One region of the Roseococcus microcysteis genome, then DNA from elsewhere that is predicted to be linked to it. Evidence: predicted binding sites of a transcription regulator. Region 1 holds the regulator's gene; the other holds the start of a gene.
The links. The regulator HrcA, encoded in region 1, represses chaperone genes, less so after heat shock. The targets are predictions, from matches to a motif close to GTTNGCACTCNCNNNNNGNGAGTGCNAAC.
Positions count from the first base shown of each region.

Region 2: a site for HrcA is predicted at 1,475-1,503, ahead of groES (co-chaperone GroES). Genes of this name have one in related genera too.

Region 1 covers NZ_CP061718.1:3,425,788-3,429,194, forward strand. Annotated here, with positions in the region: gene rph (ribonuclease PH) at 1-94, opposite strand, end outside; gene ICW72_RS16500 (SRPBCC family protein) at 169-627, shown strand; gene hrcA (heat-inducible transcriptional repressor HrcA) at 674-1,744, shown strand; gene ICW72_RS16510 (nucleotide exchange factor GrpE) at 1,776-2,354, shown strand; gene ICW72_RS16515 (SMP-30/gluconolactonase/LRE family protein) at 2,345-3,262, opposite strand; gene ICW72_RS16520 (hydantoinase B/oxoprolinase family protein) at 3,334-3,407, shown strand, end outside.
Region 2 covers NZ_CP061718.1:3,215,492-3,218,898, reverse strand. Annotated here, with positions in the region: gene acdA (3-sulfinopropanoyl-CoA desulfinase) at 1-934, shown strand, start outside; gene ICW72_RS15500 (usg protein) at 995-1,267, opposite strand; gene groES (co-chaperone GroES) at 1,582-1,896, shown strand; gene groL (chaperonin GroEL) at 1,941-3,407, shown strand, end outside.

The DNA of each region.
Region 1 (3,407 bases):
CGCGGATGAGGCAGGACCCCTCGGCATGCTTGGCGATTCCCGTCTCGATCACGACGGGGCGGAGGGCATCGGGGGTGCGGCCGGATGGGCGCATGGTCATTATTCCTTGGCAAAGGCGAAGCGGCCGCACCATACGCGGGCGCGCGGCGAAGGCCAGGGGTTAAGCAGATGACGGAAGACAGCACCACGCATGAGGCCTGGATCGGCCTGCCGCCCATGGCGGCCTTCCGCCTCTTCACCGATGGCTTCGACCGCTGGTGGCCGCGGGAATACACCTGGGGCGGGGCCGCCTGCGTCGAGATCGGCATGGAGCCCGTGCTGGGCGGCGCCTGCCGCGAGATCGGGCCGCACGGCTTCCGCTGCGACTGGGGCCGCATCACGCTGTGGGAGCCGCCGCGGCGCCTGTGCTTCACCTGGCAGATCGCCCCCGACCGCGCCCCCCAGCCCGACCCCGCCTTCGCCTCGGAGGTGGAGGTGGTCTTCGAGGCCCAGGGTGCCCGCACCCGCGTGGTGCTGACCCATTCCGGCATGGCCCGGCACGGCGAGGGGTGGGAGGCGGTGCGGGAGGGCATGGGCTCGCCCCAGGGCTGGCCGCTGCTGCTGGGGCGCTATGTGGGGCTGGTGTGAGCCTGCTTGACCCGCCTCTCGGCAGGACCCACCTTACCTCATTGTGATGCACACGCCCTTCAAGCCGGGCCTCCTGCCCCTTGCCGCCGCCTCCGGCCTCGATCAACGGGCCACGGCGGTGCTGCGCGAGCTCGTCGAGGTGTATGTCGCGACCGGTGAACCGGTCGGCAGCCGCACCCTCTCGCGCCGCCTGCCGCTGAACCTCTCGCCCGCCTCCATCCGCAACGTCATGGCCGACCTGGAGGAGGCGGGGCTGCTCTACGCCCCCCACACTTCCGCCGGCCGCCTGCCGACTGAGCGGGGCTTGCGCCTCTTCGTGGACGGGCTGCTGGAATTCGGTGATCTGAGCGAGCAGGAGCGCGAGGCCATCGCCGCCCGCTGCGCCGCCCATGGCCGTTCCTTGCAGGAGACGCTGGCCGAGGCGGGGCAGATGCTGTCCGGCCTCGCGGGTGCGGCGGGCCTCGTGGTCGCGCCCAAGGGCGAGGCGCCGCTGCGCCATATCGAATTCGTGCCCTTGGGCCCCGGCCGCGCCTTGGTGGTGCTGGTGCAGGGCGATGGGCGCGTCGAGAACCGCGTCATCGAGGTGCCGCCCGGCCTGCCGCCCTCGGCGCTGATCGAGGCCGGCAACTATCTCAACGCGCAGCTCGCCGGCCGCACGCTGGAGGAGGCGCGGGAGAAGGTGGAGGGCGAGATCACCGCCAACCGCACCGCCCTCGATGCCCTGACGCAGCAGGTGATCGCGGCCGGGCTCGCCACCTGGGCGGGCGGTGGCAATGCCGCGCTGATCCTGCGCGGGCAGGCGAAGCTGCTGGAGAATCTGGAAACCCTGGCCCGCGTGCAGGAAATCCAGGCGCTGTTCGAGCGGCTGGAGGCGCAGGAGACCACGCTGCGCCTGCTGGAACTGGCCCAGCGCGGCGAGGGCGTGCAGATCTTCATCGGCGCGGAGAGCGGGCTGTTCAGCAGCGCCGGCCTGTCCGTGGTGGTGGCGCCCTTCCGCAACGGGCAGGAGAAGATCGTGGGTGCCATCGGCGTCATCGGCCCCTCGCGCATCAATTACGGACGGGTGATTCCGGTGGTGGACTACACGGCCCGCGTCATCGGCCGGCTCTTGGGTTGATCGGCCGGGCCCTGCCCATTACGTCACGCGCATGACCACCGAACACAACGCCAAGCCCGACGCCGCCCCCGAGCCCGAGACCGAAGCCGCCGCGCCCGAGGCGCCGCCCGCCCCCGAGCCCACGCCGGAGGAGCGCATCGCGGCCCTGGAAGCGGCGCTGGCCGAGATGAAGGACCGCTGGCTGCGCGCCGAGGCCGAGATCCAGAACGTCCGCAACCGCGCCCGCGACGATGTCGAGAAGGCGCGCAACTTCGCCGTGCAGAAATTCGCGGCCGATGTGGTGGAGGCGGCGGAGAACCTGCGCCGCGGCCTCGACGCCCTGCCCGCGGCCGCCGAGGACGAGCCCGAGATCATCACCAAGCTGCGCGGCGGCTTCGAGGGGGTGGAGCGCTTCCTGCTGCAGCGCATGGAAGCCAATGGTGTGGTGCGGAAACCCGCCCAGGGCGAGAAGTTCACCCCCGACCTGCACCAGGCGATGAGCGAGGCCCCGGCGCCGGAAGGCGTGGAGCCCGGCACCATCCTCCAGGCCTGGTCCTCGGCCTGGACGCTGAATGGCCGCCTGCTGAAGCCCGCCATGGTGGTGGTGGCGGGCCAACCCGCTCAGCAATAGGGCAGGCGCAGCCCCTTCTCCCGCCAGGGCATGGAAACCAGCTTCCCGGTGGTGGAAAGCGTGATGTAGGCCACGTCCAGCCCCGGCCCGCCGAAGCAGATATTGGTGGGCATGGGCTCGGGCATCTTCACCACGTCCAGGATCTCGCCGGCCGGTGAGACGGTGGTGATCTCGCCGGAGACGAGGGTGGCCACCACGATGTTGCCCTCGGCGGTGATGGCCAGGCTGTCCAGGCGCCGGAAGCCCGGGAACTGGCACAGCATGTTGCCGCCATGCGGGCTGGGCCAGGGGGATTTGCGCAGGCGCCCGGGTCCCAATATGTCGAAGGCCCAGAGACGGCCCGTCTCGGTCTCGGCCACATAGAGCGTCTCGCCCTCGGGGCTGATGCCGATGCCATTGGCCCCGCCCGGCACCGGATGCGCGGCCTCCACGATGCGTGAGCCATCCAGCGCCGCCCAGTAGACGCCGCCATGGTCGCGATCCCGCGCGCGGGACTTGCCGAGGTCGCTGAACCAGAACCCGCCCTTGCCGTCGAGTTGCAGGTCGTTCGGGCCCTTGAGCGACACGTCGCCGCAGCGGTCATACAGGGTGCGGACCGCGCCGGTCGCCATGTCCACCACCTCGATACGCCCCGTGGTGTAGTCGGCCGCCTGGCCGGTGGGGCGCAGCTGGCCCGGCGCGTCATGCCAGGTGAAGCCGCCATTGTTGCAGAGGATCAGCGTGCCATCCGGCCCCGCCGCCAGCCCGTTCGGCCCGCCGCCGGGGGTGGCGATGACGCTGGTGGTGCCGTCGGGCGCCACGCGCGTGACGGTGCCGCGCGCGATCTCGACCAGCGCGATGGAGCCATCCGGCAGGGCCACGGGCCCCTCGGGGAAGCGCAACCCCTCGGCCAGCGTCGTCAGTTCCATGGGCATCCTCCCTCTTTTTGTGGCTGGCAGGATGCGCCACGCTGGCGCCTGCGCCAAGTGAAGGACACCGCATGGACCCCGTGACGCTCGCCGTGCTGAACGCCCGCTTCACCGCGATCGTGGAGGAGATGGGCGAGGCGCTGCT
Region 2 (3,407 bases), 210 kb from region 1:
CTATGGCACCGAGGCGCAGAAGAAGATCGCGGCCGAACTCGTGCTGGCCGGCGACAAGCCCGCCATCTGCATCACCGAGCCCGAGGCCGGTTCCGCCGCCTCCGAGATGACCACCACCGCGGTGAAGCGCGGCGACCGCTGGATCATCAACGGGGTGAAGCACTGGATCACCGGTGGTGGTGTGTCCAAGCTGCATTTGATCTTCGCGCGCGCCATCGAGGATGGCGTGGAGCAGGGGATCGGCGGCTTCCTCGTGGTCCGCAATGGCGAGAACGACCCGGCGAACCTGGTGGTCGCGCGGCGCATCCCCTCCATGGGCCTTTGCGGCATGCCGGAGGCGGAGCTGCATTTCCGCGACCTGGAAGTGCCCGATTCGATGGTGCTGCGCGCGCCGGGTGGATTCAAGCGCGGCTTCGGCAAGCTGATGGACGCCTATAACGGCCAGCGCGTGGGTGCCGCGACGGCCGCACTCGGTATCGCGGCCGGCGCCTATGACCATGCGCTGGCCTTCGCGCAGCGGCGCCAGCAATTCGGCCGGCCCATCGCGGAGTTCCAGGGCCTGGGCTGGATGCTGGCGGACATGTCCATCAAGCTGGAAGCGAGCCGCGCCCTGATCTGGCAGGCGGCGGCCAGCGCCGGCCCCAACGGCTTCCCCGACCGGCTGATGGCCGCCCGGGCCAAGGTGCTGGCCGCCGACAGCGCGGTGGAAGTGACCAACATGGCGCTGCAGGTCTGGGGCGCCGCCGGCTATTCCCGCGACAACCCGATGGAGCGCGCGGTGCGCGATGCGCGCATGTTCCCCATCGCGGGCGGCACGGCGCAGATCCTGCGCAACCAGGTGGCCGAGCAGATCCTGGGCCGCAAGCTGCCGCAGACGCGCGACGGGATGCTGAAGCTGGCCATGTCCGAGGGGGCGAAGCTGGCGGCCGAATAAGGCCGCCGCCTTACCATCTTACGATCTTACCATCTTACTGGCGCGGGAACCCGCCCGGCGTCAGTGGATGGTGAAGACCCCATTCGCGTAGCGCAGATGCGCGGGCTCGATCAAGGCCGCGCTGGCCACGCGGACGGAGTGCAGCGGGCCCTCGATCTCACGCCGCCAGAAATCGAGGAAACGGGTCAGTTCCGGGAATTCCGGCGCGCGGTCGGTCTTCTGCCAGATGAAGGTCTGCAGGACATGCGGGTGGTCGGGCATGTGGTAGAGGATCTCGGCGGTGGTGACCCGCCAGTCGGGGATCTTCACCATGGGAACCAACGCGTCGAGCATGCACAGGCCTCCATCTGGGTTCGGACGGATCCGCGAGGCCGGCGCTTTCACTCCCGGCCGGCCCTCTCATCGGGGCCGTCCATGACCGGAGCGTGACATGGCGCGCGCGGCGATTTCCAGAAAAATCTCGCGCACACAAGGCATTAGCACTATCACACCGAGAGTGCTGCCATCTCCCTTGACGCGGGCCATGGGGCCTTCTAGATCGTTGGCACTCCTCGCCGGAGACTGCTAACGCAGGGCCAAGGCCCCGGATGCAGCCTTCGAAGTGAGGAGGTTCCACATGCCTGAGACCATCAGGAGAGAGAACCGCCATGAAGTTCCGCCCCTTGCACGACCGCGTCCTCGTCCGCCGCATCACGGCCCAGGAGAAGACCGCGGGTGGCATCATCATCCCCGACACCGCCCAGGAGAAGCCGCAGGAAGGCGAAGTCCTGGCCGTGGGCGCCGGCACCATCAACGAGAAGGGCGAGGTCCGTCCGCTCGACGTGAAGGCCGGTGACCGCATCCTGTTCGGCAAGTGGTCGGGCACCGAGGTCAAGATCGACGGCGAGGAGCTGCTGATCATGAAGGAATCCGACGTGATGGGCATCGTCGAGAACGCGACGCCCGCGGCGAAGGCGGCCTGAGCCTCCCTTCCGCTACCCCAACCCAATTCCAATGAGGTAATCACATGGCTGCGAAAGACGTGAAGTTCGGCGCTTCGGCGCGCGACAAGATGCTCCGTGGCGTCGACATCCTGGCCGATGCGGTCAAGGTCACGCTGGGCCCGAAGGGCCGCAACGTGGTCCTCGACAAGTCCTTCGGCGCGCCCCGCATCACCAAGGACGGTGTGACGGTCGCCAAGGAAATCGAGCTGGCCGACAAGTTCGAGAACATGGGCGCCCAGATGGTGCGCGAAGTGGCCTCGAAGACCAACGACCTCGCGGGCGACGGCACCACCACCGCCACCGTGCTGGCGCAGGCGCTGATCCGTGAGGGTGCCAAGGCGGTCGCCGCCGGCATGAACCCGATGGACCTGAAGCGCGGCATGGACAAGGCCGTCCTGCAGGTCGTGGCCGAGCTGGAAGCCAAGACCAAGAAGATCACGACCTCGGCCGAAGTGGCGCAGGTCGGCACGCTCTCCGCCAATGGCGAGACCGAGATCGGCGAGATGATCGCCCAGGCGATGGAGAAGGTCGGCAACGAGGGTGTCATCACCGTCGAGGAAGCCAAGTCCATCCAGACCGAGCTCGACGTCGTCGAGGGCATGCAGTTCGACCGCGGCTATGTCTCCCCGTACTTCATCACGAATGCGGAGAAGATGATCGCCGAGCTGGACAACCCCTACATCCTCATCTTCGAGAAGAAGCTGTCGCAGCTGCAGCCGATGCTGCCCCTGCTCGAAGCCGTGGTGCAGAGCGGCCGTCCGCTCGTCATCATCGCCGAGGACGTGGAGGGCGAGGCCCTGGCGACCCTCGTGGTCAACAAGCTGCGTGGCGGCCTGAAGATCGCGGCCGTGAAGGCGCCTGGCTTCGGTGATCGCCGCAAGGCGATGCTGGAGGACATCGCGATCCTGACCGGCGGCCAGATGATCAGCGAGGACCTCGGCATCAAGCTCGAGACCGTCACGCTGAACATGCTGGGCAAGGCCAAGACCGTCCGCATCGAGAAGGAGAACACCACGATCGTGGATGGTGCCGGCTCGAAGGACGAGATCACGGGCCGCTGCGAGCAGATCAAGGCGCAGATCGAGGAGACCACCTCGGACTACGACCGCGAGAAGCTGCAGGAGCGCCTGGCGAAGCTGGCCGGCGGCGTGGCCGTCATCCGCGTCGGTGGCAGCACCGAGGTCGAGGTGAAGGAGCGCAAGGACCGCGTGGACGACGCGCTGCATGCGACGCGCGCCGCCGTGCAGGAAGGCATCGTGCCGGGTGGTGGCACCGCGCTGCTGCGCGCCAGCACCAACCTGCACTCGCTGAAGGGCCTGAACAACGACGAGCAGGTCGGCATCGAGATCGTCCGCAAGGCGATCCAGGTGCCCGCGAAGCAGATCGCGACCAATGCCGGCAAGGACGGCGCGGTCGTGGCCGGCGAGACGCTGCGCAACGACACCTGGGAGTTCGGCTACGACGCCCAGAAGGACGAGTACAAGAACCTG